One region of the Nonomuraea sp. B5E05 genome, then DNA from elsewhere that is predicted to be linked to it. Evidence: riboswitches for the same ligand, from Rfam matches in the RefSeq annotation. Region 1 holds a riboswitch; the other holds the start of a gene.
What was found. Region 1 has a riboswitch for S-adenosylmethionine ahead of thrC (threonine synthase). Riboswitches for the same ligand answer to the same signal wherever they lie in the genome.
Positions count from the first base shown of each region.

Region 2: it holds a riboswitch for S-adenosylmethionine, as region 1 does, so the genes downstream of both, ABGB01_RS14450 (aminotransferase class V-fold PLP-dependent enzyme) here and thrC (threonine synthase) in region 1, are expected to answer to the same signal.

Region 1 is NZ_JBDPMJ010000029.1:19,411-35,300, reverse strand. It holds gene ABGB01_RS37715 (AAA family ATPase) at 1-864, shown strand, start outside; gene ABGB01_RS37710 (YbhB/YbcL family Raf kinase inhibitor-like protein) at 929-1,459, shown strand; gene ABGB01_RS37705 (hypothetical protein) at 1,512-1,709, opposite strand; gene groL (chaperonin GroEL) at 1,863-3,491, opposite strand; gene ABGB01_RS37695 (cold-shock protein) at 3,847-4,047, opposite strand; gene ABGB01_RS37690 (MoaD/ThiS family protein) at 4,289-4,564, opposite strand; gene thrC (threonine synthase) at 4,589-5,821, opposite strand; SAM riboswitch class I at 5,835-5,976, opposite strand; gene ABGB01_RS37680 (RNA polymerase sigma factor) at 6,056-6,610, opposite strand; gene ABGB01_RS37675 (trehalose-6-phosphate synthase) at 6,789-8,213, shown strand; gene otsB (trehalose-phosphatase) at 8,318-9,088, opposite strand; gene ABGB01_RS37665 (DUF3263 domain-containing protein) at 9,128-9,430, opposite strand; gene ABGB01_RS37660 (SAM-dependent chlorinase/fluorinase) at 9,548-10,354, shown strand; gene ABGB01_RS37655 (S8 family serine peptidase) at 10,711-11,859, shown strand; gene ABGB01_RS37650 (OB-fold domain-containing protein) at 11,885-12,289, shown strand; gene ABGB01_RS37645 (lipid-transfer protein) at 12,286-13,470, shown strand; gene ABGB01_RS37640 (dipeptide ABC transporter ATP-binding protein) at 13,523-14,539, opposite strand; gene ABGB01_RS37635 (ABC transporter ATP-binding protein) at 14,523-15,569, opposite strand; gene ABGB01_RS37630 (ABC transporter permease) at 15,583-15,890, opposite strand, start outside.
Region 2 is NZ_JBDPMJ010000006.1:330,356-346,245, reverse strand. It holds gene ABGB01_RS14470 (hypothetical protein) at 1-100, opposite strand, end outside; gene ABGB01_RS14465 (acyltransferase) at 93-1,223, opposite strand; gene ABGB01_RS14460 (NADH-quinone oxidoreductase subunit D) at 1,220-2,365, opposite strand; gene ABGB01_RS14455 (DoxX family protein) at 2,490-3,140, shown strand; gene ABGB01_RS14450 (aminotransferase class V-fold PLP-dependent enzyme) at 3,142-4,431, opposite strand; SAM riboswitch class IV at 4,476-4,591, opposite strand; gene ABGB01_RS14445 (TerC family protein) at 4,706-5,491, shown strand; gene ABGB01_RS14440 (cytochrome P450) at 5,491-6,684, shown strand; gene ABGB01_RS14435 (SAM-dependent methyltransferase) at 6,668-7,630, opposite strand; gene ABGB01_RS14430 (chaplin family protein) at 7,802-8,029, shown strand; gene ABGB01_RS14425 (DUF2520 domain-containing protein) at 8,416-9,306, shown strand; gene panC (pantoate--beta-alanine ligase) at 9,608-10,444, shown strand; gene ABGB01_RS14415 (L-aspartate oxidase) at 10,528-13,071, shown strand; gene ABGB01_RS14410 (type III pantothenate kinase) at 13,075-13,857, shown strand; gene lysX (bifunctional lysylphosphatidylglycerol synthetase/lysine--tRNA ligase LysX) at 13,907-15,388, shown strand.

The DNA of each region.
Region 1 (15,890 bases):
CCCAAACTGACGCCCGAACAGGTCCTTCACCACTTGCTGTCAGATCCGGAATTCCTAGCGCGAGCCGCTAAATCAGATTTGTCGCCTGAAGAGCAGGAAACGCTCCTGTGGCGCAAGCCGTACCGGAGCTGGAAGTCCGCCAAATGGTCGGCCGCCGACGCCGCGCTCCTCGACGAGCTCCGCGACCTGATGGAACGCACTCCGTCCCTGGGCCACCTCGTGGTCGACGAGGCCCAGGACCTGTCCGAGATGCAGTTGCGCGCCCTCGGCCGCCGCTGCCGCAACGGCTCGGCCACCGTGCTCGGCGACCTCGCCCAGGGCACCACGCCATGGTCGACGCGTTCGTGGGAGTCGGTGCTCGGCCACCTGGGCCAGCGGGAGGGCGAGGTCACGGAGCTGACGCTCGGCTTCCGCGTGCCGAGGGAGGTCCTCGACTACGCGGCCCGCCTGCTCCCCTCGATCGCCCCAGGCCTCGCCGCCCCGCAGTCGCTGCGGCCCGGCGCCGGGTCGCTCACCGTACGCGAGGGCGGCTCGGTCGCGCAGGCCGCCGAGGAGGCCCTGGCCAGGGAGGGCTCGATCGGCGTCATCGTTCCCGACGCGATGGTCGACGCGGTCTCCGAGGCCCTCGCCGGCCTCCCCCACGCCGTTCTCGACCCCGACTCGGCCGAAGAGCACCGCCTGCTCATCGTGCCCGCGACACTCGCCAAGGGTCTGGAGTACGACCACGTCGTCGTCGTGGAGCCCGCCGACATCGTCGCGGCCGAGCCCCGCGGCCTGGCCAGGCTCTACGTGGTCCTGACCCGGGCGGTGACCTCGCTGACGGTCCTGCACGACAAGGCGCTGCCGCCACAGCTGGCGGGCTGACGGGCGTCCGGCACGGCCGCTTCTAGGATGGCTGGGCAAGGAGCTCTCAACCTAGGAGGATGCCGTGCCAGCACCCCTTCCCCATGAACACCTGCCGTCGGTCCCCGCGCTCGTGGTGGAGAGCGACGACCTCCAGGACGGCGAGCGGCTCAACGACCTGCACGTCTTCAACGACTGGGGCATGACCGGCCAGAACCTCTCGCCCCAGCTGCGCTGGTCCGGCGCTCCCGCCGAGACCCGCTCCTACGCCGTCACGTGCTTCGACCCCGATGCCCCCACAGGCAGCGGCTTCTGGCACTGGGTGCTCTTCGACCTCCCCGCCTCGGTCACCGAGCTGCCGACGGGCGCGGGCACGGCCCCGGAGTTCAAAGGGCTGCCCGCGGGCGCGGTGCACGCCCGCAACGACTACGGCACCAAAGACTACGGCGGCGCCGCCCCGCCTCCTGGCGAACCGCACCGCTACGTCTTCACGGTTTACGCGCTGGGGATCGACTCGCTCGGCCTGGACAGCGGCACCAGCCCGGCGGTGGTGGGCTTCAACATCACCGCCAACACCCTGGCCCGCGGCCACCTCATCCCCCACTACGGGGTCTGACGACGGGAAAGGCGCCCCACCGCACGCTGGTGGGGCGCCTTTCGTGTGAGGGCTAGTCGCAGGTCTCGGCCACCGGCCCCACGTTGCCGAGCAGCGGCACCCAGGCTTGCAGCGTGCACAGCGGCCCGCTCCGGGTCACTGTCTGGGTGAAGACGACAGGGTTGTCGGCATGCGCGGGAACGGCCGTGAGGGTCACGGAGGCGAGGCCGAGAACGGCGACGCCCAGCATGCGCTTACTGCGGGAGAACACTTGTCTGCTCCTTCGATGAGGTGATGCGTGGGGACAACCCTTTCTCACTCGAAGTAGCGATTCAATTGCGAAACGTAATGGCAGTCAAACAAAAGCAAGAGCGGCCCGGAAAAACCGGGCCGCTCTTTTGGGACGTGCGTCGCGAAACAGGACCTAGAAGTCCATGTCGCCGCCGCCGGGCATGCCGGCGGGAGCGGCCGGAGTCTTCTCCGGCTTCTCGGCGATGACGGCCTCGGTGGTGAGGAAGAGCGCCGCGATGGAGGCGGCGTTCTGCAGCGCCGAGCGCGTCACCTTGGCCGGGTCGAGAATCCCGGCCTCGAACATGTTGACGTATTCGCCCGACGCGGCGTTGAGGCCCTCACCCGGGGTGAGGTTGCGCACGCGCTCGACCACGACGCCGCCCTCGAGGCCGGCGTTGACCGCGATCTGCTTCAGCGGCTCCTCCAGAGCCTTCTTCACGATCGCCGCACCGGTGGCCTCGTCGCCGTTGAGCTCGAGCTTGTCGAACGCCTTGGCGCCGGCCTGCAGCAGCGCCACGCCACCACCCGGGACGATGCCCTCCTCGACGGCCGCCTTCGCGTTGCGGACGGCGTCTTCGATGCGGTGCTTGCGCTCCTTGAGCTCGACCTCGGTCGCCGCGCCCGCCTTGATGACGGCCACGCCGCCGGCCAGCTTGGCCAGCCGCTCCTGAAGCTTCTCGCGGTCGTAGTCGGAGTCGGTGCGCTCGATCTCGGCGCGGATCTCGTTGACCCGGCCGGAGATCTGCTCGGCGTCACCGGCGCCGTCGACGATCGTCGTCTCGTCCTTGGTCACGACCACCTTGCGGGCGCGGCCCAGCAGGTCGAGGGTGGCGGTCTCGAGCTTGAGGCCGACCTCCTCGGCGATGACCTGACCACCGGTCAGGATCGCGATGTCGTTGAGCATGGCCTTGCGGCGGTCGCCGAAGCCCGGGGCCTTGACGGCCACGGAGCGGAACAGGCCGCGGATCTTGTTGACCACCAGGGTCGCCAGGGCCTCGCCCTCGACGTCCTCGGCGATGATCAGCAGCGGCTTGCCGGACTGCACGACCTTGTCGAGCAGCGGCAGCAGGTCCTTGTTGGCGGAGACCTTGCCGTTGACGATCAGGATGTACGGGTCTTCGAGCACGGCCTCCATGCGGTCGGAGTCGGTGACGAAGTACATCGACGTCATGCCCTTGTCGAAGCGCATGCCCTCGGTGAGCTCGAGCTCGAGGCCGAAGGTGTTGCTCTCCTCGACGGTGATGACGCCTTCCTTGCCGACCTTGTCCATCGCCTCGGCGATGAGCGCGCCGATCTCGGGGTCGGCGGCGGAGATGGAGGCGGTCGAAGCGATCTGCTCCTTGGTCTCCACGTCCTTGGCCAGCTTGGAGAGCTCCTCGCTGACCCGCTCGACGGCCGCCTCGATGCCCTTCTTCAGAGCCATCGGGTTGGCGCCGGCGGCCACGTTGCGCAGGCCCTCACGCACCAGCGCCTGGGCGAGCACGGTGGCGGTCGTGGTGCCGTCGCCGGCGACGTCGTCCGTCTTCTTGGCGACTTCCTTGACCAGCTCCGCGCCGATCTTCTCCCACGGGTCCTCGAGCTCGATCTCCTTGGCGATGGACACACCGTCGTTGGTGATCGTGGGAGCGCCCCACTTCTTCTCCAGCACGACGTTGCGCCCCTTGGGGCCCAGGGTCACCTTGACGGCGTCGGCGAGCTGGTTCATACCGCGCTCGAGACCGCGCCGGGCGTCCTCGTCAAACGCGATCATCTTGGCTGCCATAAGGCTAGACCTCCCAGATGCAGGGTGGCTTGTCGTGGACCGAGCCGACGCCCGCGACGGCATGGGTCAGCATCTCCGTTCGGCAGACCCCATCGTCTCGATCCGGTGTTGGCACTCTGCTGCACAGAGTGCCAACGAACTGTTTAGCACTCTACCCTGCCGAGTGCAAGCGAACTCACCCGTGGCCGGCGCTTCCCCCCAGGTCAGTCGTCTGTCCGGCGAGCCGCCCCGTGGGCGCACCGCTGGCCGCGGTTCGCGCACACGGCTCGCCGTACCAGGATCGACGAAAGAAAGGTGACGGTTCGCCCGGACTGCGCTGCCGCGCGAACCCGCCGGTGCATACCAGTGCGGTGAATCAGACCGTCCTGACGGACTCCGCCTGCGGTCCCTTCTGGCCCTGCGTGATCTCGAACTCGACACGCTGTCCCTGTTCGAGAGAGCGGTACCCGTCCATCATGATCGCTGAGTAATGGACGAATACATCCTTACCACCGTCTACCGCGATGAAGCCGTAGCCCTTGTCCGCGTTGAACCACTTGACGGTGCCCTGCGCCACTTCCGACTCCTCTTACTGGGCTCCCAGACCTCGCCCATTCCTTCGCGAGACCCGTAATCGCCTGACTTAACGGAAAATCAGCCAGACGATCGCCCTCGACCATACCTGTGGCACGGGGTTTGGCAACAGAGTCAATCCGCAGACCGCGCATTTCCTCCCATCGACGGTTCGACGTTGAATTGCTGGGAAAAGAAGAAGGCGCCCACAAGGGGCGCCTTCGCCGAAGTGTGATCTGCCGCACTCAACCGCCGGCGACGGCTGGGATGATGGAGATCTGGGTGCCCTCCGGCGCCGGAGTGTCCAGCCCTTGGGTGAATCGGACGTCCTCTTCCCCCACATAAACGTTGACAAAACGCCGAATCTTGCCCGATTCATCCAGAATTCTCGCGCCGATACCCGGGTAGTCAGAGTCCAGCTTGGCCAGCACGTCACGAAGAGTCGCGCCCTCGCCACTGACCTCCGCGTTGCCCCCGGTGTAGGTGCGCAGAATGGTGGGAATCCGCACAGAAACGCTCATGGTTTAACTCGCCTTTCCTGGTTGTCAGACAGTCGCGCGGAACGCGTCGAGGGAGGGCCTGATCACGGCCGTGGGCCTGGCGTCGCCGCTGATCGCGTCGAGCGTCTTGAGGCCGTCGCCGGTGTTCAGCACCACGGTCTCGGCCTCCGGGTCGAGCTGCCCGGTCTCGGTGAGCTTCTTCAGCACGCCCACGGTCACACCGCCCGCGGTCTCGGCGAAGATGCCCTCCGTCGAGGCCAGGAGCTTGATGGCGGCCACGATCTCAGCGTCCGTGACGTCCTCGACGCCCCCTCCTGTCCGCCGCGCGATGTCCAGCACGTACGGCCCGTCAGCGGGGTTTCCGATGGCCAGCGACTTGGCGATGGTGTCGGGCCTGACCGGCTGCACGACGTCGTGCCCCGCCTTGTAGGCGGTCGACACCGGCGAGCACCCGGCTGCCTGCGCCCCGAAGATCTTGTAGGGCGTGTCCTCGACCAGCCCCAGCGCCACCAGCTCCTTGAAGCCCTTGTCGATCTTCGTGAGCTGCGAGCCCGAGGCGATGGGGATGATGATCTGCTCGGGCAGCCGCCACCCGAGCTGCTCGGCGATCTCGTACGCGAGCGTCTTGGAGCCCTCGGCGTAGTAAGGGCGCAGGTTGATGTTGGTGAACCCCCACTTGTCACCGAGCGGGTCGCCGATCAGCTCGGAGCAGAACCTGTTGACGTCGTCGTAGGTGCCCTCGATGCCGACCAGCCGGCCACCGAACACCCGGGCCATGGCGATCTTGGCTTGTTCGAGGTTGGCCGGGATGAACACGCACGCCTCCAGCCCGGCCCGCGCCGCGGCGGCCGTCACCGCGCCCGCGAGGTTGCCCGTGGAGGAGCAGGAGAGCGTGTGGAAGCCGAAGTTGCGGGCCGCCTCGACGGCCATGGCGACCACGCGGTCCTTGAAGGAGTGGGTGGGGTTGCCCGAGTCGTCCTTGACGTGGAGCGATCTGATGCCGAGCGCCCGCCCGAGGTTGCCGGCCCTGACCAGCTTGGTCCACCCGGGGTTCATGTTGGGCTTGTCGGCGACGTCGGCCGGCACGGGCAGCAGCGAGCGGTAGCGCCAGATGTTGGCGGGGCCCGACTCGATGGCCGCGCGGGTCACCTCGCCGAACTCGTAGGCCGCTTCGAGCGGCCCGAAACACTCCTGGCAGGCGAAGCTCGGACCGAGCGGGTAACGCGCGCCGCACTCGCGGCAGGACAGACCGACGGCGGGACCGAAATCGAGCGACATGAAGCGAGGCCTTCCCTCATCTTCGCCTGCGGCCACCTTGACCGCAGACCGGAATTGGCACCTTGTCCCGGTCGGCCTCGCCAGGTCGCGAGTCACAAGCCGGGAGGGTTGCCGGGGCTTCGCAGGGCCGGTCCCTCCACCCCTCTGGATGAGCAATATTCAGTTGTCGACTCGGACTCTACCCGCCCACGTGGCGGAAACGTCCTCCTGTCTCAAATAATGAGACGGACGATCTCAGCGATAATCGTCTCCCAGCACGCCCTGCACATATTTGCGCGCCTGGTGGATGCGCGACTTCGCGGTGCCGAGCGGGATGCCGAGCTGGTCGGCCACCTCGTTGTAGTCGAGCTGGACGATGTCGCGCAGAACCAGCGCCTGCGCGAGATCCGGCTTGTCGGCCTCCAGCGCCTCCATGGCGTCGAGCAGGTCGAGCCGCGAGCCCGCGATCACGCTGACGCGCCGCACGTCGGGCTTCTGCATCGGCAGCTCGTCCGAGCTCTGCTCGGCCGCCCGGCGTTTGAGCGACCGGTACGTCGTGCGCGCGCAGTTGGCCGTCACGATGTGCAGCCAGGTGCTGAACCTGGCCCGCCCCTCGAAGCGCCCGATGTTGCGCGCCACGGCCAGCAGGGTGTCCTGGGAGGCCTCCTCGGCGTCCTGGTGGTAGGGCAGGATGCGGGCGCAGTGACGCATCACATCGGGCTCGATCCGCCGCAGCAGCTCGCCAAGAGCACGGTGGTCTCCGGCCGCGGCGGAGCGGGCGAGTTCCTCGGTTAGCTCATCAAGCGCCATAGCTGGGATCCTATGGTCGTAGGGAGCCTTGTTGGCATCCTTCCTTTTCCGATGGGCCGATCACCACGATGATCAGTGTGGTTCCGTCTACGCCGACACGCCAGTCGGAAGGAGTCTCCTTGAGGTCTCACACCAGCTCACCGCCCTGCGCGCGGCCCGCCCGGCCGGAGCGGGCGCGGTGAACAACGTCCTGGTGGCCTCCAACCGCGGCCCCGTCTCCTTCACCGTCTCCGACGACGGCGAGCTGACCCTGCGGCGCGGCGGCGGCGGGCTGGTGTCCGGGTTGTCCGGCGTGGCCAAGGGCGACGGCGTCCTGTGGGTCTGCGCGGCATTGTCCGACGGCGACCGCAGCGCCGTACGCCTGGCCCCCGGCGGCCGCATCGACCAGGCCGGCTACGACACCGGCCCCCTGCGCATGCTCGACATCCCGCCCGCCACCTTCCACCGCGCCTACAACGCCGTGGCCAACTCCACGCTGTGGTTCGTCAACCACCTGCTCTACGACATCCCCAACGCGCCGCTCTTCGGCACCAAGTTCGGGCGCGAGTGGGAGTCCTACCGCGACTACAACGGCGCGTTCGCGCTGGCGCTGGCCGAGGAGGCCGGCCACGAGGCCAGGGTGATGGTCCAGGACTACCACCTGACCCTGACCCCGGCGATGCTCCGCGCCGAGCGGCCGGACCTGCGCATCGCCCACTTCAGCCACACGCCGTGGGCGCCGCCCGAATACTTCTCCCTGCTGCCCGACGAGGTGGCGCGAGAGGTCCTGGAAGGCATTCTGGGGGCCGATCACGCCGGATTCCTCACCGACAGGTGGGCGCAGGCGTTCATGGACTGCTGCGAGGCGCTGCTGGGCGCGGAGGCCGACCGCGTCGGGCGCAGCGTCACCCACGACGGCAGGACGACCCGCATCGGCGTGCACAGCCTCGGCGTGGACGGCGCCGCCCTCTGGGAGCGGGCCTGCGAGCCCGACGTCGAGTCGCACATGACCGCGCTGAAGGAGCAGGTGGGCGACCGCAGGCTGATCGTCCGCATCGACCGCACCGAGCTGTCGAAGAACATCGTGCGCGGCCTGGTGGCCTACGGCGAGTTCCTCGGCGCCCACCCCGAGTGGCACGGCCGGGTCGTGCACCTGGCCTTCGCCTACCCGAGCCGGCACGACCTGCCCGAATATCGCGAATACACCGCGTCGGTGCAGCGCTGCGCCCGGCAGATCGAGGACGAGTACGCCACGGAAGACTGGGACCCGCTGATCCTCAACGTCGACGACGACTATCCGCGCTCCCTCGCCGCGTACCGGATGGCCGACGTGCTGCTGGTCAACCCCATCCGCGACGGCATGAACCTGGTGGCCAAGGAGGGCCCCGTGCTGTCGCCGCGCTGCGCGCTGGTGTTGTCGCGGGAGGCGGGCGCGGCGGCCGAGCTGGGCTCCCACGCGCTCCTGGTCAACCCCTACGACATCAGCGGCACCGCCGCCGCGCTGCACGACGCGCTCGTCATGCCGGAGGACGAGCGGCGGACGCGCCGCGACAGGCTGCACGCGGCGGCCACCGCCCTGCCACCGCAGAAGTGGCTGGAGGCCCAGCTCGACGCCCTCTCCTGAGGGCTGCCGGAGCACAGCCCCGACCTGTGGACCCGCCTGGGCGGCGAATCGGCTGTACTCGCGCCCGGGCGCTTCTACATGTGCGGGACCGTAGCGGCGACCGCTTACGAACCGCTGAACGCGGACGCCAGCTCGCCGAGCAGCGCCACCACTCCCTCAGGGCCGTCCACGACGATGTCGGCCCGCTCGGCCAGCGCGGTAACCTCGGCGGAGCCGCTGCACACGGTCACGCCGGGCAGGTTGGAGGCGTCGACCGCGTCGTACGCGGCCAGGTCGCCGAGGTCGTCGCCGGCGAACAGGACGGATCTCGCGGCCCGCTCGGCCAGGAACAGGCTGAGCGCCTGGCCCTTGTCCATGCCCGGCGGCCGCAGCTCCAGGACGTAGCGGCCGGGCTCGATCACCAGGCCGTGTTTCTCGGCCAGCTTGGCCAGCGGCTCGCGCAGCTTGGCAAGGGTGCCGTCGGGGTCGGGGCTGCGCCGGGTGTGCACGGCCACGGCCCGGCCCTTGTCCTCGACGGTCACGCCCTCGACGCCCAGCGAGTCGAGCAGCAGCGGCAGTTCGGCCTCGCTGCGCGGCACGCCGGCGGGGGGCGGGGGCGCGGAGACGCGGCCGTGCTCCCAGCGTTCGAACCCGTAGTGTCCGAGCACGACCAGCCCCGGCACGTCGGCCAGCCCTGGCCCCAGCTTCAGCACGGTGGCCGGGGGCCTGCCGGTCACGATGACCACCGCGAGGACGTGGGCGCCCAGCTTGGCGAGAACCTCGGGGGCCTTCGGGTGGATCACGGCCTCGGCGGGATCGGGCACGATCGGCGACAGCGTGCCGTCGAAGTCGAGCCCGATCACGGCGCCTGCCGGATCGCTCAGGATCGCTTCCATTCCAGGGATGTTCCTCACGCGGCTGCCGTACCCAGCCGGTCAGGGGCGCATGCCAAGCCTTCTGGCGGCCCGGTCACGCTGACGGGTGGAGCGTAACCTGCGCAGCCTCTTGACCAGCATGGGGTCCTGCTCGAGCGCCTCCGGCCTGTCGATCAGCTCGCCGAGCAGCTGGTAGTAGCGCGTCGCGGAGAACCCGAAGGTCTCCTTGATGGCCTGCTCCTTCGCGCCCGCGTGGCGCCACCACTGGCGCTCGAAGGCGAGGAGCTCGTGATCGCGTTGTGAGAGTGATCGCCGGCGGGACGGCTCCTGGGCAGCATTGTCACCGCTGAGCGGTGCTCCCATGGTGTCCTCCTCGAAAGGGGCGTGTGACGTTCACGTCGCACGCACGCGGCCCGTGGCCATCGTAATGTGCGGGGCGCTGCTGTTCATGGCGGTTCGACAGACGTACAGTCACCAAATGTGACCTCTGTAATCACGCTGCTCACGGACTATGGGCTCGAAGACGGCTATGTGGCGGCCTGCCATGGAGTGATCGCCGGGATCGCCCCTGAGGCCAGGGTGATCGACGTGTGCCACCTGATCCCCGCGGGAGACGTACGACGCGGCGCTGCCGTGCTCGCCCAGACCATCCCCTACCTCCCGGCGGGCGTCCACATCGCCGCGGTCGACCCGGGGGCGGGCGCCTCCAGGCGCGCGGTCGCCGTCGAGGCGGGCGGCCGGGTGTTCATCGGGCCCGACAACGGGCTGCTGTCGTGGGCCGTGCACGCCGGCGGCGGCGCGCAGGCGGCCCACGAGATCAGCGACGAGCGGCACTTCCTGCGGCCGGTCTCGCCCACGTTCCCCGGGCGTGACGTGTTCGCGCCGGTCGCCGCGCGGTTGTGCGGCGGGCTGAGCCCGGCGGAGCTGGGGCCGGAGATCCCGGTCGGCAGGCTGGTCTCGCTGCCGGAGCCGACCTCCCAGTTGCGTGAGGGCTCGGTGGAGGGCGAGGTCGTCTCGGTCGACCGCTACGGCAACACGCAGTTGTCGATCACGGCGGGCGACCTGCATGCGCTGGGCGTGCGGGTGGGCGACACGCTGGGGGTGCGGCTGGGGAGGCGGCAGCTCTCGCTGCCGTATCGGGAGACGTTCTCGGCGGTGCCGCCCGGGGAACTGGTGGCGTTCGCGGACTCGGCGGGGCTGATCGCGATCGCCGTGAACTCCGGTGACGCGGCGCAGCGCCTGGGGCTCCCGCCCGGAGCACATGTCCGGCTTTCCCCTCTTTCCTAGGGCGAAAGCCACAGATCGGAATTACTCCACGTATCGGTCTGTTTACTGAAGCGTCGGGCTGACGCAGCGGTCGCGTGTCAGAATGCGGGTCAAACGTCCCCTCCCCCTCCGCTTCGAGGTCGACGTGTACCAGTCTTCCGTTGTCCCGCTGTCGATGCCGTCCCCGCTCCTGCCTGCCCCGGAGCCTCCCGTGCCCGAACGCCGGTTAGTCCGACCGATCTCCGCCGTGCCAGGCCTCAGCCCGGGCGCGCGGGTCACGTACGTGCCGACAGGGGTCGCCCTGGGTGTCGACGGCCCGCCGCCGGGCCCTCCGGCACCGGACGGCCCGCGACGGCACTGCACCGGGTGCTGACCAGATGAGCAGGATCCTCGTGCCCGCCTTGGTGACAGCGCTGGCAGTGGGAACGGTGCTGGGCGCCGCCGCTCCGAGCGCCTCCGACGACGTCGGCCGGGTCGCGCGGGCCGGCCAGTGGCAGCTCGGCGCGATGCGGCTGCCCGACGCCTGGCGGACGAGCAAGGGCACGGGCGCCCTGGTGGCCGTGCTCGACACGGGTGTGAACGGCCGCCACCCCGACCTGGCGGGCGCCGTGATCCAGGGGCCCGACCTGACCGGGGTGGCCAGGAGCCCGCACCGGTGGGGGCGCCACGGCACCGCCATGGCCAGCCTGATCGCCGGTCGCGGGCACGGCGAAGAGCACGAGGGCGGCGTCCTCGGGGTGGCGCCGGAGGCCAAGGTGCTGTCCGTCAGGGTCACGCTGGACAACGGCGACCCGCAGCGCAAGAAGCAGCGCGCGGGCGGGCGCAACGCGCTGGCCAGGGGCATCCGCTACGCGGCCGACCACGGCGCCGAAGTGATCAGCATGTCGCTCGGCGGGGGCAGCGGCTCCTGGGAGGGCTCGGCGACGGAGGAGGAGGCCGTCCAGTACGCGATCGCCAGGGGCGCCGTGCTCGTGGCCTCGTCGGGCAACGACGGCGCCGCCGCCAACAGGAAGAACTTCCCCGCCGCCTACCCCGGCGTGATCGCCGTCGGCGCCGTGGACCGGCGGCTCGCGGTGGCCGGGTTCTCCAACAGGCAGGACTACGTCTCGGTGGTCGCGCCGGGCACGGACATCGTGACGGCCGACGGTCGCCGCTCGTACGTGATCGGCGACGGCACCAGCTCGGCCGCGGCCATGGTCGCGGGCGTGGCGGCCCTGATCAGGTCGGCGCATCCGAGCCTGTCCCCCTACCACGTGCGGCGAGCCATCGAGCTCGGCACCAGGAGGCGGCCGACCGGCGGCCACAGCCGCGCCTACGGGCACGGGGTGGTCGACGCGGCACTCGCCCTGCGGGCGGCCACCCGGCTGGACGTGCCCGCGTCGGGCGGCGCGGCGCCAGGACCGTACTTCTGCGAGGCGCCGCCGTCCTCCAGTACGCAGGTGATCGCGGGCATGGTGATGCTGGTGGCGGCGATGTCGGCGCGGGTGCTGGTGACGCAGCGCAAGCGGCGAAGGGATGTAACCTAGCAAGCGCTTGTGTGATACTCCGACTATGACGTTTGCGATCGACGGCTGGTTCGCCATCGACCACGACGGCGTCCGCCTCCTCGGCACCGGATGTGCGGCCTGCGGCACCGTCTGCTTCCCGCCGCGGCACGGCCTCTGCCCCGACCCCCGCTGCGGCGGCACGGACCTGCGCGAGGTCCGGCTGCCGAGACGCGGGCGGGTCTGGTCGTACACGAACGCCTGCTACCCGCCGCCGGCGCCGTACGTGGCGGCGGAGCCGTACGAGCCGGTGACCCTGGCCGCGGTCGAGCTGGAAGAGGCGGGCATCGTGGTGCTCGGCCAGGTCACGGACCTGACGGTGGCCGATCTGGAGGTGGGCATGGAACTGGAGCTCACCTCGGGCCCGCTGGCCGACGGGCTCCAGGTGTGGATGTGGCGGCGGCCGTCATGAGCGTCGTGGTGCTGGGCACGGGCATGCACCCCTGGGGCAAGTGGGGCCGTCCCTTCGTGGAGTACGGCGTGGCGGCGGCCCGCGCGGCCCTCGACGACGCCGGCGTGGCCTGGACCGACGTGGACTTCCTCGTCGGCGCGGACACGATCAGGAACGGCTACCCCGGCTTCGTCGCCGGCGCCACCTACGCCCAGGCGCTCGGCTGGTCGGGCGCCAGGATCGCCTCCTGCTACGCCGCCTGCGCCTCGGGCGCCCAGGCCGTCGACATCGCGCGCACCCGCATCCTGGCGGGCCTGTGCGAGGTCGCCCTGGTCGTGGGGGCGGACTCCACGCCCAAGGGCTTCTTCACGCCAGTGGGCGGCGACCGGCCCGACGACCCCGACTGGCTGCGCTTCCGGCTCCTCGGCGCCACCAACCCCGCGTACTTCGGCCTCTACGCCCGCAGGCGCATGGCCGTCCACGGCTCCACTCATGCCGACTTCGCCGCCGTCAAGGTCAAGAACGCGCGGGCCGGCTCGCTCAACCCCATGGCCCGCTACCGCAGGCCCGTCACCGTGGACGAGGTGCTGGCCTCCCCCATGGTCGCCGATCCGCTGCGACTGATGGACGTCTGCGCCACCTCCGACGGGGGCGCCGCCGTGGTGCTCGCCTCGGAGGAGTACGCCCGCCGCCGCGGCACGACCCCCCTGGTACGCCTGGCCGCCGTGGCCACCGTCACCCCGACCTTCCCCAGCGCCGTCCTGGAACTGCCGAACTTCGCCACCGACTCCTGGACCGCCGTTCCGCCGCCCGAGAGGCCGTTCAGGGCGGCGATCGCGCACGCCGCCTACGAGGAGGCCGGGGTGGGGCCCGAGGATGTCTCGCTGGCGGAGGTCTACGACCTGTCGACGGCGCTGGAACTGGACTGGATGGAGGACGCCGGCCTGTGCCCGCCCGGAGAGGCGGACAAGCTGCTGCGCGCCGGCGAGACGGCCGTCGGGGGCCGCCTCCCGGTCAACCCGTCGGGCGGCCTGGCCTCGTTCGGCGAGGCCGTCCCCGCCCAGGCCATCGCCCAGCTCTGCGAGCTCACCACCCAGCTGCGCGAGCGCGCGGGCCCTCGCCAGGTCCTCCGCCCCCGCGCCGGCCTGGCCGTCAACCAGGGCCTCTTCGGCCACGGCTCCGCCCTCATCGCCACCCTCTGAAGCACGAAGGCCCTCCGAGCCGGGCTCGGAGGGCCTTCGCTTGCGAGGTGGTTCAGCCGACGTGGACGACGTCGTGCGTCTCGGCGAAGTGGCAGGCGCTTTCGTGCGCCGTACCCGGCCGGATCTGCAGCAGCGGCTCCTCCTCCGCGCAGATCTCCTGCGCCTTCCAGCACCGTGTGCGGAACCGGCAGCCCGACGGCGGGTTGGCGGGCGACGGCGGATCACCCTGGAGGATGATGCGCTCGCGCTGCTCCCGCCCCTCGGGGTCGGGCACCGGCACCGCCGACAGCAGCGCCTGCGTGTACGGGTGCGCCGGCCGGTCGTAGATCTCGGTGTCCTTGCCGAGCTCCACGAACTTGCCGAGGTACATCACCCCGACCCGATCGGAGATGTGGCGCACCACCGACAGGTCGTGGGCGATGAAGATGTACGCCAGGTCGAACTCGTTCTGCAGCCGCTCCAGCAGGTTGATGACCTGCGCCTGGATCGACACGTCGAGGGCCGACACCGGCTCGTCGCAGACGATGATCTCCGGCTGTAGCGCCAGCCCGCGGGCGATGCCGATGCGCTGCCGCTGGCCGCCGGAGAACTGGTGCGGGTAGCGGTTGATGTGGTCGGGGTTGAGGCCCACGACCTCCAGCAGCTCCTGCACCTTCGTGCGGCGGTCGCCCTTGGGCGCCACCTCGGTGTGGATCTCGTACGGCTCGCCGATGATGTCACCGACGGTCATCCGGGGGTTCAGCGAGGTGTACGGGTCCTGCATCACCATCTGGATGTTGCGCCGCATGCGCTTGAGCTCGCCGCCCCTGGCCTTGGCGATGTCACGGCCGTTGATCGTCACCGAGCCCGACGTGGGCCGTTCGAGCGCCATGAGGACCTTGGCGAGGGTGGACTTGCCGCAGCCCGACTCGCCCACGATGCCCAGGGTCTCGCCCTTGTGCAGGTCGAACGAGACGCCGTCGACGGCCTTGATGGCGCCGATCTGCCTCTTGACCACGATGCCCTGGGTGAGCGGGAAGTGCTTGACCAGGTCGCGCACCTCGAGGATGCGCTCACTGGTGCTCGCCATCGAGGACCTCCCTCCAGTAGTGGCAGGCGCTGTTCCGCGTGCCGCTGAGCTCGTGGAGCGGTGGCGTGTCGGTCACGCAGTCGTCCTGACGGTAGGGGCAGCGGGGGTGGAACGCGCAGCCCGTCGGCAGGTCGAGCAGGTTGGGCGGCAGGCCCTTGATCGCGTACAGCTCGTGGCCCTTGAGGTCGACCCGAGGGATCGACTCCAGCAGGCCCTTCGTGTAAGGGTGCGCGGGCCCCTTGTAGATGTCGTGCACGGGGGCGTTCTCCACGATGCGCCCCGCGTACATCACGGCGATCTTGTCGGCCACGTCGGCGACGACGCCCAGGTCGTGGGTGATCAGGATGAGACCCATCTGGCTCTCGCGCTGCAGCTCGGCCAGCAGCTCCATGATCTGCGCCTGGACGGTCACGTCGAGCGCCGTGGTCGGCTCGTCCGCGATCAGCACCTCGGGGTCCAGCGCGATCGACATGGCGATCATGATGCGCTGCCGCATGCCTCCGGAGAACTGGTGCGGATAGTCGTGGACGCGCTGCTTGGCGGCCGGGATGCGCACGCGGTCCATCAGCTCGACGGCCTTCTTCAGCCCGTCGGCCTTGGACATGCCCCGGTGCACCCGGAACATCTCACTGATCTGCCAGCCCACGGTGAACACCGGGTTGAGCGCGGAGAGCGCGTCCTGGAAGATCATCGCGATCCGCTGGCCGCGCACCTGCGTGCGGGCCTCCTCCGACAGTTGGAGCAGGTTGGTGCCCCTGAAGCGGATCTCCCCCTTGGGGATCGCCGCGGGCGGCATGTCGAGAATGCCCATGATCGCCTGCGCGGTCACGGACTTGCCCGAACCCGACTCGCCCAGCACCGCGAGCGTCTCGCCGGAGTTGACGGTGTAGCTCACCCCGTTGACCGCGCGCACGTTCCCGGCGCGGGTGCGGAACTCCACGTGCAGGTTGTCGACCGCGAGCAGTGGATGGTCGCCCAGCGCCCCTTCTTCGGAGAGCTCAGGCAGCACGTCCGCTGACGTCTTCTTCATGTGATCCCCCCTTCTACCTGAGCTTCGGGTCGAGCGCGTCGCGCACCGCGTCGCCCATCATGATGAACGCGAGCACGGTGACGCACAGGAACGCCGCAGGGAACACCAGCGGAAGCGGCGCCTCCAGGAACCGGTTGCGCGCGTCGGCGATCATCAGACCCCACGAGATGTCCGGGGACAGCACGCCGACGCCCAGGAACGACAGCGCGGCCTCGGCGGCGATGAAGAGGCCCAGGTTGATCGTGGCCACGACGATGACCGGCGCGAGCGAGTTGGGCAGCAGGTGACGGAACATGATCCGGCCCGCTCCCGCGCCCAGCG
Region 2 (15,890 bases), on a different contig from region 1:
GCGCGCGGCGGATCACGTCGCTCGGCCGCTCACCTTCCCGCAGCGCGGCACGGATGATCCGCTCGTCCTCGGCGGTGGCGTGGAAGCCGATGTCAGCCATGTTCCGAGCCTAGGGAGCGGCTGACGTCCTCGCCCTGCTTTTGGCGCACAGGCGTGCGGCGGCGCCGGCCGAAGAGGTAGATGACCGGGGCGGTGCAGATCAGCGGGCCGATGACGGCGATGGGGCGCTCCAGCCACCATTTCAGGTCGGGCGGCATCTGCGTGCCCATGGTGCCGAACCACCACCACGACAACCCCAGCGCGATGGCCATGCCGGTGGTGTGGAAGAGGAACAGCGGCAGCGAGTAGCGGTTGATGAAGTCGTTCACCCGGCGCCAGCCCGGCCGCACGAGTACGCGCTCCATGGACGGCCGCAGCACCTCCACGAGCCCGATCTGGAAGAGCAGCAGGGCCACGATCACGAACGTGGGCGGCGCCATGTTCGACCACTTGTCGCCGGGCACGCCCACCATCGACCCGGGATAGATGCCCGAGTAGACCAGCCCGAACAGGGCGAACAGCCCGGTCCACAGCAGCCCCTTGTCGTAGCGCCGGGGCAGCGCCACGACCCGGTCGTAGAAGAAGCCGGCCTGGTGCGCGAGCCCCCAGACGATGAGCATGTTGAGCCAGCCCGCCGGGTCGACGCCGTAGCTGAAGCGCACCACGTCGATCACCAGGGCCGCGCCGCCGAGCCAGATCAGGGCGAGCACGTCGTAGCGGCTGTGCAGCCAGAGCGCCACCGGCAGCAGCGCGATCAGCACCAGGTAGACGCCGAGGAACCACAGCGGGCTGAGCACCAGCAGCACGACCCGCCACATCCAGTCGACGTCGAACGCCCACGTGACGGTGGCTCCGATGAGGACCCACACGCCGGACAGGAACAGCGCGGGTAAGGCCAGCGCGCGGATGCGCCGCAGGACGAACGAGCCGATGCCGACGCCCCGGGCCTTGGCCCGGTTCCAGGACAGCAGGTGCACGTGACCGCCGACGTAGAAGAACAGCGGCAGCACCTGCAGCAGCCAGGTGAGGATCCACAGGCCTGAGGTGAAGCCCAGCGGGCTGGTGGGCTCGGGGCCGTGCGGCTTCCATTCGAGAATGGTGAACGCCCAGTGCCACACCACCACGACGATCAGGCTCAGGGCGCGCAGCCAGTCGACGTACTTGTCGCGTTCTTGTGCCGTCACTTGTCGATGTCACCCACGACGAAGAACATCGAGCCGAGGATGGCGACCATGTCGGCCACCAGGTGGCCGGGCAACATCTCGCGCAGCACCTGGACGTTGTTGTAGGAGGCGGAGCGCAGCTTGAGCCGCCACGGCGTCTTGTCGCCCCTGGAGACGAGGTAGTAGCCGTTGATGCCGAGCGGGTTCTCGGTCCACGCGTACGTGTGACCCTCCGGAACCTTGAGCACCTTGGGCAGCCGCTGGTTGATCGGCCCGGGGGGCAGTGCGCGCAGCCGCTCGGCGCAGGTGTCGGCCAGGTCGAGCGAGACCTTGAGCTGCTCGAGCAGGACCTCGAAGCGGGCGTGGCAGTCGCCGGCGCTCCTGGTGACCACCTTGGCGGGCAGCTCGGGATAGGCGAGGTAGGGGTCGTCGCGGCGCAGGTCGAAGTCGACGCCGGAGGCGCGGGCGATGGGGCCGCTGACGCCGTACTGCATGATCTGGTCGTGGGTCAGCACGCCGACGCCCGTGGTGCGGGCCAGGAAGATGTCGTTGTGCAGGATGAGGTTCTCGATGTCGGGCACGCGGCGGCGGGTCTGCTCGACGGCCGCCGACACGCGGTCGAGCCAGCCGAGTGGCAGGTCCTCCTTGAGCCCGCCGACCCGGTTGAACATGTAGTGCATGCGCCCGCCGGAGATCTCCTCCATGACGGCCTGGATGCGCTCGCGCTCGTCGAAGGCGTAGAACAGCGGGGTGATCGCGCCCAGTTCCAGGGGGTAGGAGCCGAGGAACATCAGGTGGTTGAGCACCCGGTTGAGTTCGGCGAGCAGCGTACGCGCCCACACGGCCCGGACCGGCGGCTCCATGCCGAGCAGGCGTTCGGCGGCGAGCACCACGCCCAGCTCGTTGGCGAACCCTGACAGCCAGTCGTGCCGGTTGGCGAGCATGATGATCTGCCGATAGTCGCGGACTTCGAACAACTTCTCCGCGCCGCGGTGCATGTAGCCGATGATCGGCTCGGCGGTGGCGATGCGCTCGCCGTCGAGCGTCAGCCGGAGCCTGAGCACGCCGTGGGTCGACGGGTGCTGCGGGCCGATGTTGAGGATCATGTCCTCGGTGGCCAGTTCTTTCGCGCCCGCACCGATTCCGACCACACGTTCCGTCATACGGCCATGCTGCCACCGTCGTGGGTGTCGATCCAGCGCGGGGCGGACGGTCAAAGCTTGGTATGAAAATGCATCCCGAAGTCGGACATGGGGAGGAATACCTGGAATGGGGGGAGAAATCACCATGAAAAGGGTATTGTTCGACGTCGCGGCCTTGATCGCGCGCGTGGTGGCGGGCGTGATCTTCCTGGCTCATGGATGGCAGAAGTGGCAGGGCGGCCTGGGCGCCACCGCGCAGGGCTTCAGGGAGTCGGGGATCCCGCTGCCCGAGCTGGCCGCCTCCTACGCGACCGTCGTGGAGACCGTCGGCGGCATCTTCCTCATCCTTGGCCTGCTGGTCAGGCCGGTGGCGTTGCTGCTGCTGATCAACATGCTGGGCGCCATCTTCTTCGTGCACTGGGGGCTCACTCCGTTGTCTTCCGACAACGGCTGGGAGCTGCCGGCCGCCCTGGGCACGCTGAGCCTGCTGTTCCTCGTGCTGGGCGGCGGCAGGTTCGGCCTGGACGGCATCGTCCGCACGATGTCGCGTAAGCGTGCCGAACGCCGTGCGGCCGAGGCGGAACTCGCCGCCCACGCGCCCGCCACGGGTGGCACGACCACGACCGGTGCGGGGGGTCCGACGACGCCCGAGCCGGCGCAGCAGGAGCCGCCCCAGGTGCCCCGGCAGTCGAGCGCGCCGAAGGACAGCAAGCTCAGCGACAAGGACATGCGGGACATCGACGCCCTGGTCGGCGACGAGCCGCCACCGCGCCGCGGCGAACCGCCGAAAGGCTGACTCAGCGGGAGGTGAGGTCGCGCAGCGCCTCGATCAGCCGGTCCACGTGCTCCTGGGTGGTGCCGATGCCGATCGAGGCGCGCACCGCTGATGCCGTGCCGTCCTCGCAACCGCCGCCCGCGTGCACGTCCACCAGGTGACGGACGAACGGGTGCGCGCAGAACTTCCCGTCGCGCACCCCGATGCCGTATTCGCCGGACAGCACCTCGGCCACCTCGCGAGCCGGGCGGCCGTCGACGGTGAACGACACGATGCCCACGCGCGGGTGCTCCTCCCCCCACAGGGACAGCTCGCGTACGCCTTCGATCGAGGCGAGACCGGCCCGCAGCCGGGCGATCAGCCGCTCCTCCTCGCGCACCAGCGGGGTCCACCCGGTGGCGGTGAGCGCGTCGCAGGCCGCGGCCAGCGCGATGGCGCCGAGCACGTTCGGCGTGCCCGCCTCGTGCCGCGGCTCCGGGTCGTCGTGCCACTCGACGCCGCCGGCCACCGACCGCACCGCGCCCCCGCCCTTCAGGTACGGCTCCGCCTCGGCAAGCCAGTCACGCCGCCCGATCAGCACGCCGGCCCCGAAGGGCGCATAGAGCTTGTGCCCGGAGAAGGCCACGTAGTCGAGGTCGAGCGCGGTGAGGTTGAGCCGCCGGTGCGGTACGAGCTGCGCGGCGTCCACCAGGATCCTGGCGCCGTGCCGGTGCGCGATGTGGGCCAGCGCGGCGATGGGCCACAACTCGCCGGTGACGTTGGAGGCGGCGGTGACCACGAGCAGCTTGGGCCCGTCGATCGCGGCCAGCGCGTCGTCGGCGGCACGCACGGCCTGGCCGGGGAAGGCGGGCGGCGCCAGCCGTACGGACCGGGGCCAGGGGAGGAGGGAGGCGTGGTGCTCGGTGTCGAAGACCACGGTGGTCGTGCCCTCGGGCAGACAGCGGGCGAGCAGGTTGGTGGCGTCGGTGGTGTTGCGGGTGAAGATCACGGCGTCGTCCGGCCGGGCGCCGGCGAACGCGCTGACGGTGTGGCGGGCCTGCTCGTAGCGGGCGGTGGTGAGCTGGGAGGCGTAGCCCGCGCCGCGGTGCACGCTGGAGTAGGCCGGGAGCGCGGCGGCGACGGCCGCGCTGACCGGCGCGAGACAGGGGGCGCTGGCGGCGTAGTCGAGGTTGGCGTAGCTCAGCAGCCTGCCGCCCTTGACCGGCACCTTGAGGTCGGCGCCGAGCACGGCGGGGACGCGCCGTTCCTCGGTGGTGGCGGGGGCCTCGTCCGCTCGGACGTGGGCGGACGTGAAGATCGTCAGCGTGGACACGGCAATCCTCCTCGGGGTCGTCGGACCCCTGGAGCAGCCAGCGGAGCCCGCGCTTGCCCGCCACACCTCGTGGCGGACCAGGTCTTCACCCGGGGCACCCCGCCGCGGACGCGAGGGTTGCCGGCCAGCTAGCCGGGGCTTGTCGCTGGCACTCATGACCTACGTCAAGGACTATAACCCGTACCCGGGCATGGATCGCAAGCGGGCGAACTTATGGGGCATCCGAGTCGTTGCTACCGGGAGACCCACCGTCACATGCCTTGGAGGTGCGTAAATGCTGGAATGGGTGGCCGACCCGCAAATCTGGATCGGCTTTCTCACCCTTGTCGCCCTGGAGATCGTGCTGGGGATCGACAACATCATTTTCATCTCCATCCTGGCGGGCAAGCTGCCCCCGGAGCAGCGTGACCGGGCCCGCGTGCTCGGCCTGGCCGCGGCGCTGATCAGCCGCCTGCTCCTGCTGCTCGGACTGTCGTGGGTGGTACGCCTGACCGATCCGCTGTTCGCGGTCTTCGGCCACGACATCTCGGGACGCGATCTGATCTTGCTGCTCGGCGGCCTGTTCCTGCTGGCCAAGAGCGTCACGGAGATCGGCCACAGCATGGAGGGGCCGCACGGCAAGGACGGCAAGAAGGCCGCGGCGGCCTCCTTCACGTCCGTGATCGTGCAGATCATGGTGCTCGACGTCGTCTTCTCGCTGGACTCCGTGATCACTGCCGTCGGCATGGTCGACGAGCTCGGCGTGATGGTCGCGGCGGTCGTGGTGGCGGTGCTGGTGATGTTGTTCGCCTCAGGGCCGATCAGCAGGTTCGTCGACCGGCATCCGACCATCAAGATGCTGGCGCTGGCGTTCCTCGTGCTGATCGGGGTGATGCTCGTCGCCGAGGGCCTCGGCCAGCACATCCCCAAGGGCTACATCTACTTCGCGATGGCGTTCTCGGTGATCGTGGAGCTGCTGAACATCCGCATGCGCGGCAGGCACGCCAGGCAGCGGGCGCTGGAGGAGGAGACGGAAGAGACCACTCCCGCGACGGAGGATTCCGCTTCTAAGATGAAATGATGCGCTTTGATCCCTGGAATCCGGATTTCGTGGCTCACCCGTACGGCGTCTACGAAGAGCTGCGGCGCGAGGCTCCGATCAGCTACTTCGAACCGACGAACCAGTGGCTGGTCTCGCGCCACGCGGACGTCAACGCGCTGCTCAGAGACCGCCGCCTGGGCCGGTCCTACCTGCACGTGGCCACGCACGAGCAGTTCGGCAGGCCGCCGGAGCCGGAGTTCCAGGAGCCGTTCTGGAGGGTGATCAGGGCGGGCATGCTCGACGTGGAGCCGCCGGTGCACACGAGGCTGCGCCGGCTGGTCTCCAAGGCGTTCACGCCGCGCATGGTCGAGTCGCTGCGCCCCCGGGTCCGCTCCATCGCCCGGGAGCTGGTGGACACGTACGTCGCCAAGGGCGGCGGCGACCTGATCGCCGAGGTCGCCGAGCCGCTGCCGGTCACCGTGATCGCCGAGATGCTCGGCATCCCCGGCCAGGACCGCCACCTGCTGCGACCGTGGTCGGCCGACATCTGCGGCATGTACGAGCTCAACCCCGCCCCCGATGCCCAGCACACCGCGGTCCGCGCGGCGGAGGAGTTCGCCGGCTACCTCAGGGCCCTGGCCGCCGAGCGCCGGCCGCGCCCCGGCGACGACCTGATCAGCGCGCTCACCCAGATCGCCGAGCTGACCGAGGACGAACTGGTCGGCACGTGTGTCCTGCTGCTCAACGCCGGCCACGAAGCCACCGTGAACGTGACGGGCAACGGCTGGTGGTCGCTGTTCAGAAACCCCGCCGAGCTCGTACGGCTGCGCGAGGACCGCTCGCTGCTGCCCACGGCCGTGGAGGAGCTGATGCGCTGGGACACGCCGCTGCAGATGTTCGAGCGCTGGGTGCTGGAGGACATCGAGGTGCACGGCGTGGAGATCCCGCGTGGCGCGGAGGTGGCGTTGTTGTTCGGGTCGGCCAACCGGGACCAGACGGTGTTCGACGACCCTGACAGGCTCGACGTCGGCCGTGCCGACAACCCGCACATCTCCTTCGGCGCCGGGATCCACTTCTGCCTGGGGGCGCCGCTGGCCAGGATCGAGCTCATGGAGTCGTTCGGGGCGCTCCTGGATCGCGCGGCCACGCTGGAGCTGCGGCGGGAGCCCGAGTGGAAGCCCGGCTACGTCATCCGCGGCCTGCGGTCCCTGGAGCTCACCGCGACTGGCTGAGCCAGCCGAAGCCGCCGAGGCCCGACGGGTCGATCAGCTCGCCCTCCTCGGAGGCTCTGGCCAGGGCGCGCAGGTAGCCACGCGGATCGACGTGGGCCAGGTCGGCGGGCGGCCTGGCTCCGGTGATGCCGAGGGCCTTGAGGGCGTCACGCTGTGTGGACAAGGTTGTGGATATCGCACCGGCCGCACGGCCGGCCTCCGCGCACGCGTCGAGCGCGACATGTGCCGTGATGTCGCAGGTGCCGTCGGGGACGGGGGTCACGACCGCGCCGTCGCGGTATCCGGTCAGGGTGCCACAGGGCGGACGGTTATCCACAGGATGTGCATAATCGATGGCGATCGCTCTGCCTTTGACGAGGCGTGCCAGGACCGACGCCCAGGCTCTGTCACGGGGGCAGCCGATCTCCGCGCGCGCCCCCACCCGGCGCAACGGCCACCATCGTTCGAGCCATTCGAGGTCTGCCGGGCCGGGCGGGCCGCCGAGCCGCTCCTCTCCGGTGCGGACGTCGACCATGAGCAGCCGAGGGCCCTGGGGGGTCTGCTCCACCACGTCGAGCGGGACGTTGTCGAGCCATTCGTTGGCGATGGCCAGCCCGGTGACGGCGGCGGGCAGGTCGGGGCGCCAGCGGATCCGCTCGGGCACGCCCTCGGGCCGGGGGCAGAGGTCGACGGCGGTGATACGCAGCCGGTCGCGCAGGCCGGGCTCCGCGGCGGCCAGAATCTGGGTGACCAGCGTGCCCTCGCCCGCGCCGATGTCGACCAGATCGAGTGCGCCGGGGGTGCCGAGCTCGGCGTCCACCTCGTCGAGCAGCGCCAGCACCGCGTCGGCGAAAGCGGCCGAGGCGCTGACCGAGGTGCGGAAGTGGCCTGAAGGGCGTTCGCGGAGGTAGAAGCCCTCCTCGCCGTAAAGCGCGCGCTCCGTCGCGGCGCGCCATGTGAGCCACATGTCTGGACTATCTCATGACTTTCGCCGGGCACAGTACGTTATGGAAAGACTACTGAGTGTCCTTGGCTTGGGGTACGGTTGACGCATTGTCGCCAAGGGATCACTTTCCGTTCCCTCGGTCGAGCACGTCCTGCGGCCCTCAAGGCGGCCGCGCAATCGAGAGGAGCCCTCATGCTGAAGAAGGCCATGGTCGTCGCCGGAGCCGTCGCGATGTTGTCCCTCGCCGCCCCCGCGCACGCCGACATCACCAGTGGTGCGGGCGGCATCGCCTCGGGCAACCAGCTGCACCTGCCCATCGCCATCCCGGTCAACGTCTGCGGCAACGCGGTGGCCGTCATCGGCGGGGCCCTCGCCGGTTGCAAGGGCGGCGCCTTCGCCCACGTGCCCAGCCACCACTGAGTGAGGCGAGCCCGGGCCGGCGCAGGCCGGCCCGGGTCCGTCCGGGCCGGTCAGTCGGCGGTCGGCCGGCCCGGTGCACCTCCAAGGGGTTCGCATCTTTCGCGGGCGTCGGGTCCAGGGGACTCGGCGCCCGCTGCCATGCGATGGACCCCTCTCCTCATCTCTTCCGACAGGGGGTGCGTTTTTTGTATGCCCTTGTCGCTTTTGTCGTTAACTCAACGCGCGGCAAAGGCACGGTCACATGCTCGGCTCCACGAGGCCGTTACCCTGGTCGGCAACGCCATCACGAAGAAGAGGCCCGCATCAGCGAGCTGCCGTCCCTGGTCGAGACCCGTGAGCGGCAGTGCGCAGCGGCCTTCTCGTTCGCAGTCGACAGGGGTGAGGTCATGGACGCGGGTGATCGCCCGGCACGGCTGACCGTCGGCGTGCTCGGAGCGGGCAAGGTCGGCTCGGCCCTCGGGGCCGCGCTGGCGCAGGCGGGTCATCGGGTGGTGGCCGCCAGCGGGGTGTCCGACAATTCGCAACGGTGGGCCGCCGACCGGCTCGGCGTCACGCCGACCCGGCCCGACGAGGTCGTGGCCGCGGCCCAGCTGATCCTGCTCACCGTGCCGGACGACGCGCTGCCCGACCTGGTCAACGGGCTGGCGTCCACGGGGGCCGACCTGCACGGCAAGCTGCTGGTGCACACCAGCGGGGCGTACGGGCTGTCGGTGCTCGACCCGGCGGCCGAGGCCGGCGCGCTGCCGCTCGCGCTGCACCCGGTGATGACGTTCACCGGCCGCGACGAAGACCTCAACAAGCTCACCGGCATCTCCTACGGCGTGACCGCGCCCGACGTGCTGCGTCCCATCGCCGAGGCCCTGGTGATCGAGATGGGCGGTGAGCCGGTCTGGATCGCCGACGCCGACCGCCCGCTCTACCACGCGGCGCTGGCGGGAGCGGCCAACCACATGGTCACGCTCATCGCCGAGTCGTCCGACCTGCTCGTACGCATCGGCGTCGACCACCCCGGACGGATGCTGGGGCCGCTGCTCGGCGCCGCGCTCGACAACGTGCTGCGGCTCGGCATCGCCGGGCTCACCGGGCCCGTGGTGCGCGGCGACGCCGGCACCGTGCGCAAGCACGTCGACGCGCTGATCCTGGCCGCTCCCGAGGCGGCCGACGCCTACATCGCGCTGGCCAGGCTCACGGCCGACCGGGCGCTCGCCGCGGGGCTGCTCAAACCCGAGGAGGCGGAGCGGCTCCTCGACGCGCTGGGGGGCAATATATGGACTTAACGCGCCACGAGGTGGGGGCATCAAGGGCGACCGAGTCCGCCTCCACGGTGTGGAGGCCATAAGCACGAGGGAGCGCCGTCGCGTGGAGGAGTGGCGGGAGCGTAGCGACCAGAGCGGGGGAAGGTGGCGGCATCAAGGGCGACCGAGTCCGCCTCCACGGTGTGGAGGCCATAAGCACGAGGGAGCGCCGTCGCGTGGAGGAGTGGCGGGAGCGTAGCGACCAGAGCGGGGGAAGGTGGCGGCATCAACGGCGACCGAGTCCGCCTCCACGGAGTGGAGGCCATAAGCACGAAGGGTCATTATGGAGCTGATCGTCGCCAGAAACCGGGAAGACCTGGTCAAGGCGCGTGGTGGTGGCGAGGTGGCCCTGGTGCCGACCATGGGCGCGCTGCACGAGGGGCATAAGGCGCTGATCAGGCAGGCCCGCGCTCGTGCCGATCACGTCGTGGTCAGCATTTTCGTCAATCCTCTGCAATTTTCCCCTGATGAGGATTTTTCGCGTTATCCCCGTACATTCGAGGCGGATCTCGACGCGTGCCGTGCCGAGGGGGTCGACGTCGTCTTCCACCCCGCCGTCGAGGACATGTACGCGCCCGACCGCCAGGTGAGCGTCTCCGCCGGCCGGATGGGCGCGCTCGTCGAGGGCGCGGCCCGGCCCGGTCACTTCGACGGGGTGCTCACCGTGGTGCTCAAGCTGTTCAACGTGGTCCGGCCGGACCGGGCGGTGTTCGGGCAGAAGGACGCCCAGCAACTCGCCCTCATCCGCCGCATGGTCGCCGATCTCGACCTGCCGATCGAGATCCTCGACGTGCCCACCGTGCGCGAGGCCGACGGCCTGGCCCTGTCCAGCCGCAACCGGTTCCTGTCCGACGATGACCGGCGGGTGGCGCTGGCGCTCTCGCGCGCGCTGCGGGCCGGCGCGGCCGAGCTCACGCCGTCCAGGATCCGCGCGGCGGCGCGGGAGGTGCTCGACACGGCGGGGCCCGGCCTTCACGTCGACTACCTGGTCCTCGCCGATCCGGCCACCTTCGCCGAGGTGGACGACTCGTACGAGGGCATGGCCGTGCTCGCGGTGGCCGCCAGGGTCGGGACGACGCGCCTGATCGACAACGTCAGCGTGACGTTGACCCGCGCCTGAGCCCGCGGGCACCCCGGGGCGAGCACATCAGGAGCGAGGGGTTATCGTCATAATGACGAAATCGTCTCAGCGAGGAGACCCCCATGAGTGCACCGGCGATCCCCCTACGTTTGACCGCCCCCGCGCCGGGCTGGACCGTCGAGGCCGACGTGGTCGTCGTGGGCTCGGGCATCGCGGGCCTGACCGCCGCCCTGCGCTACGTCGAGCTGGAGCCGGCGGCCAAGGTCCTGGTCGTGACCAAGGACGTGCTGTCGGCCGGCTCGACCCGCTGGGCCCAGGGCGGCATCGCGGCCGTGCTCGACCCGCTCGACACCCCGGACGAGCACCTGAGCGACACGCTGCTCGCCGGGGTGGGGTTGTGCGACGTGGCGGCCGTGCGCACGCTGGTGACGGAAGGGCCGGACGCGCTGCGGCGGCTCATGGCCCGCGGCGCGCGGTTCGACCGGACCTCCGGCGGCGAGCTCCAGCTCACCAGGGAGGGCGGCCACCGCCGGCGCCGGATCGTGCACGCGGGCGGCGACGCCACCGGCGCGGAGGTGCAGCGGGCGCTCGTCGAGGCGGTCCGCGCGGGATCGATCGAGGTGATCGAGCACGCCCTGGTGCTCGACCTGCTGAAGGACGCCGAGGGCCGGGCCAGGGGCGTGACGCTGCACGTCATGGGCGAGGGCGCGCGCGACGGGGTGGGCGCGGTGCGCGCCAAAGCCGTGGTGCTGGCGACCGGCGGCATGGGCCAGGTCTACGCCGCCACGACCAACCCCGCCGTCTCCACCGGCGACGGGGTGGCGCTGGCGTTGCGGGCCGGGGCCGTGGTGCGCGACCTCGAGTTCGTGCAGTTCCACCCGACCGTCCTCTGGCTCGGCCCCGCATCGACCGGGCAGCAGCCGCTGATCTCCGAGGCGGTCAGGGGCGAGGGCGCGTTCCTGGTCGACCACGAGGGCGAACGGTTCATGCACGGCGAGCACGAACTGGCCGACCTGGCGCCGCGCGACGTCGTGGCCAAGGCGATCATGCGGAGGATACGCGAGACCGGGCGTGAGCACGTCTACCTCGACGGCCGTCACTTCGGCCGCGACACGTGGCAGGCCCGCTTCCCCACGATCTACGCCGTCTGCCGCGAGCACGGCATCGACCCGGCCGCCGAGCTGGTCCCCGTCGCTCCCGCCGCCCACTACGCCAGCGGCGGCGTCCGTACGGACCTGCGCGGGCGCACCTCCATCGAAGGTTTGTACGCGTGCGGTGAGGTGGCCTGCACGGGCGTGCACGGCGCGAACCGGCTCGCCTCCAACTCCCTGCTCGAAGGCCTCGTCTTCGCCGAGCGCATCGCCGAGGACATCCACCGCGTACGCCCCGAGCCGGGGGAGCCGGTGGACGGAGAGGCGGCCTCCGGGCTGGTGGACCCGCGGACGCGCCCCAGGATCCAGGGCCACATGAGCATGGGGGCGAGCGTCCTGCGCAGCCGCGAGTCACTGCTCGTCACGGCTAAGGCGCTGCGGGACGCCCGCTGGACACCCGTCGCGGTGCCCGCGTGCACCGAGTCCTGGGAGGCCACCAACCTGCTCACCGTCGCCACCGTGCTCACCGGCGCGGCGACGGCCAGGCTCGAGACCCGTGGCTCGCACTGGCGCGAGGACCACGGCGCCCGCGACGACGACGGATGGCTGGGTCACCTGGACGTGACCCTGACGGAGGAGGGCCCGCGCATGACGTACACGCCTCATGGGGACGCGAGTTCACGGCGGATCGATGACCGGGAGGACGCGGCGCGGGAGCTGGCCGCGGCCGGGCTCGATCCGGCCGCCGTGGACGCGCTGATCGACCGGGCGCTGGAGGAGGACCTGCGGGAGGAGGGCGACGTGACGAGCCTGGCCACCATCCCGGCCGACCGGCACGCGGTCGCCGACGTGGTGGCCCGCAAGGACGGCATCGTCGCCGGGCTGGCCGTGGCCGAGGCGGTGTTCGTCCGGCTGGGGGCGAACCGCTCGGAGCGCGGGGCCAAGGACGGCGATCGGGTGCGGGCGGGCGACGTGCTGATGACCGTCGAAGGGCCGGTCAGGGCGCTGCTGACGGCCGAGCGCACCGCGCTCAACCTGCTCACGCACCTGTCCGGGGTGGCCACGCTGACCGGCAGGTGGGTCGAGGTGATCAGCGGTACGGCGGCGCGCGTGCGCGACAGCCGCAAGACGCTGCCGGGGCTGCGGGCGCTGGAGAAGTACGCCGTGCGCTGCGGCGGCGGCGTGAACCACCGGATGTCGTTGTCGGACGCCGCCCTGATCAAGGACAACCACGTGGTGGCGGCGGGGGGCGTGGCCGAGGCGTTCAGGGCGGTGCGGGAGCGCTTTCCCGACCTGCCGATCGAGGTGGAGGTCGACCGGCTGGACCAGTTGGAGGCCGTGCTGGACGAGGGCGCCGAGGAGATCCTGCTGGACAACTTCACGATCGAGGACACCGCGAGTGCCGTACAAATCGTGAAAAAGCGGGTGGGAAACAGGGTTGCCCTTGAGGCTAGCGGGGGATTGACCTTGGAATCGGCTCGTGATGTGGCCGACACTGGCGTGGACTACCTTGCGGTGGGAGCGCTTACGCACTCGGCGCCGGCCCTGGACATCGCACTGGATCTGCGGGGGTAATTGATGCTGCTCACGATCGACGTCGGCAACACGCACACGGTGCTGGGGCTGTTCGAGGGCGAGGACGTCATCGAGCACTGGCGGCTGGCCACCGACGCCCGCCGCACCGCCGACGAGATCGCGGTCGTGCTGCAGGGTCTGCTGACGCAGTCGCCGCTGCTCAAAGGGGCCGACATCGACGGCATCGCCATCTGCTCCACCGTGCCGAGCGTGCTCAACGAGATGCGCGAGATGTGCCGCCGCTACTACGGCGACGTGACCGCGGTGATCGTGGAGCCGGGCATCCGCACCGGCGTCCCCGTACGCATGGACAACCCCAAGGAGGTCGGCAGCGACCGCATCGTCAACGCGCTGGCGGCCATCGACCAGTACGGCGGCCCGTGCGTCATCGTCGACTTCGGCACCGCGACCTCGTTCGACGCGGTGTCGGCCAAGGGCGAATACGTCGGCGCGGTCACCGCGCCCGGCATCGAGATCTCGGTCGACGCGCTGGCCGCCGCGGGGGCACAACTGCACAAGGTCGAGCTCGTACGCCCCCGCTCGGTGATCGCGAAGAACACCGTCGAGGCCCTGCAGGCGGGCATCATCTACGGCTTCGCCGGCCAGGTCGACGGCATCGTGGAGCGCATCGCCGCGGAGCTGGCCGACGACCCCGACGAGGTGACGGTCGTGGCCACCGGCGGGCACGCGGGGCTGGTGGTGGGCGAGTCGCGCTCGATCGACGTGCACGAGCCGTGGCTGACCCTCATCGGGCTGCGGCTGATCTATCACCGCAACGTGGCGTGAGACCTGGACGAGTCACTGCGGTTCGCCGGATCCCCTACCCTTTGTTGTTGTGAGCGACGAACTTCCCGAGCAGATGCGCATCCGGAGGGAGAAGCTCGACCGCCTTCGCAGCGAGGGCGTCGACCCTTACCCGGTGCTTTTCCCACGAACGGCCACCAACGCCGAGGTCAGGGAGAAATACCAGGGCCTGGAGCCCGACACCGCCACCGGTGACACGGTCTCGGTCGCGGGCCGCGTCATGCTCAACCGCGTGGGCGGCAAGCTCTGCTTCGCCACGCTCCGCGACGGCGGCGCCGACCTGCAGGTCATGATCTCGCTCGACAAGGTGGGCGAGGAGTCGCTGGCCCGCTGGAAGCACGACGTCGACCTGGGCGACCACGTGGGCGTGACCGGCGAGGTCATCACCTCGCGCAGGGGCGAGCTGTCCGTCCTGGCCGACAGCTGGCAGATCACCAGCAAGTGCCTGCGCCCGCTGCCGGAGAAGCACGTCGGCCTCACCGACCCGGAGGCGCGGGTCCGCCAGCGCTACGTCGACCTGATCGTCAACGACGAGTCGAGGAAGATGGCCAGGGTCCGCAGCGCCACCGTGCGCGCGGTGCGCGACTTCTGGCACGAGGAGGGCTACCTCGAGGTCGAGACGCCGATGTTGCAGCCGATCCACGGCGGCGCCACGGCCCGGCCGTTCAAGACCCACATCAACGCTTACGACATGGAGCTCTATCTCCGCATCGCGATCGAGCTCTATCTCAAGCGGCTCGTGGTCGGCGGCATCGAGAAGGTCTTCGAGATCAACCGCAACTTCCGTAACGAGGGCGCCGACTCGACGCACAACCCCGAGTTCACCATGGTCGAGGCCTACGGCACCTACCTCGACTACAACGGCATCGCCGACCTGACGCAGCGGATGTACCAGAAGGCCGTCGTGGCCGCCCTGGACACCTCGGTGGTGGTGCACGACGGCGTCGAGGTCGACCTGGGCATCCCCGAGTGGCCGCGCGTCACCCTCTACGGCGCGGTGTCCGAGGCCGTCGGCGAGCAGATCACGACCTCGACCTCGCTCGAAGAGCTGCGCAAGATCGCCGACCGGCGAGAGATCCCCTGGGACCCGAAGTGGGGCGCGGGCAAGCTCGTGCAGGAGCTCTTCGAGGCGCTCGTCGAGCACACGATCATCCAGCCCACGTTCGTCATGGACTACCCGCTGGAGACCTCGCCGCTGGCCCGGCAGCACCGCGACGACCCGCTGGTGACGGAGAAGTGGGACCTCATCGGGTTCGGCACCGAGCTGGGCACCGGCTACTCCGAGCTCAACGACCCCATCGAGCAGCGCCGCCGCCTGGTCGAGCAGTCCTTGCTGGCCGCGGGCGGCGACCCGGAGGCCATGCAGCTCGACGAGGACTTCCTGCAGTCGCTCGAATACGCGATGCCACCGACGGGCGGCATGGGCGCCGGCATCGACCGGATGATCATGGCTTTCACCGGTAAGAACATCCGCGAGACCATCCTGTTCCCCCTGGTCAAGCCCACTCACTGAGGCCACGTTGCATCCCGCCGCACCGGTTGCGGCGGGATGCCCCGCGAGCGGGCGAGCCGGGCAGGCGCTCGGTCGTGCCGGGAAAGCGGTGACGGACGATCGGCCGTCCTGCCCCGGGATCAGGGCCGGGCTTGTCAGCATCGGGTCAAGACCGCGGGCGAGTGGCGCGCGGGTGTGCGGAGATTCGTGGGGGACGGCTGGCAGCGCTGGGTCCGCCATGACGGTGCCGCCCGCCCAGGTCCGGAAATAAGGTGACTCCTGGCTTGCCGCGTGCCGCCGCCCGTGGTGAAGAGCGGCTGCGCGTTCCCGCCCGTACGTATGGATCACGCAGTAAATAGCGCTCGGATGGATCAAAAACCGGGACGTCGGCCGGACCGATCGGCGCCGGGTCGGGCCTGACCGAGAGGGCGCGCGGACCGTATGTCGAGCGGCGAAGGCCGCCGGCGGACGAGACTCGGCAACATACGGCGGATCATGTCAATAGTGCTGGTCAAGAGCGGCG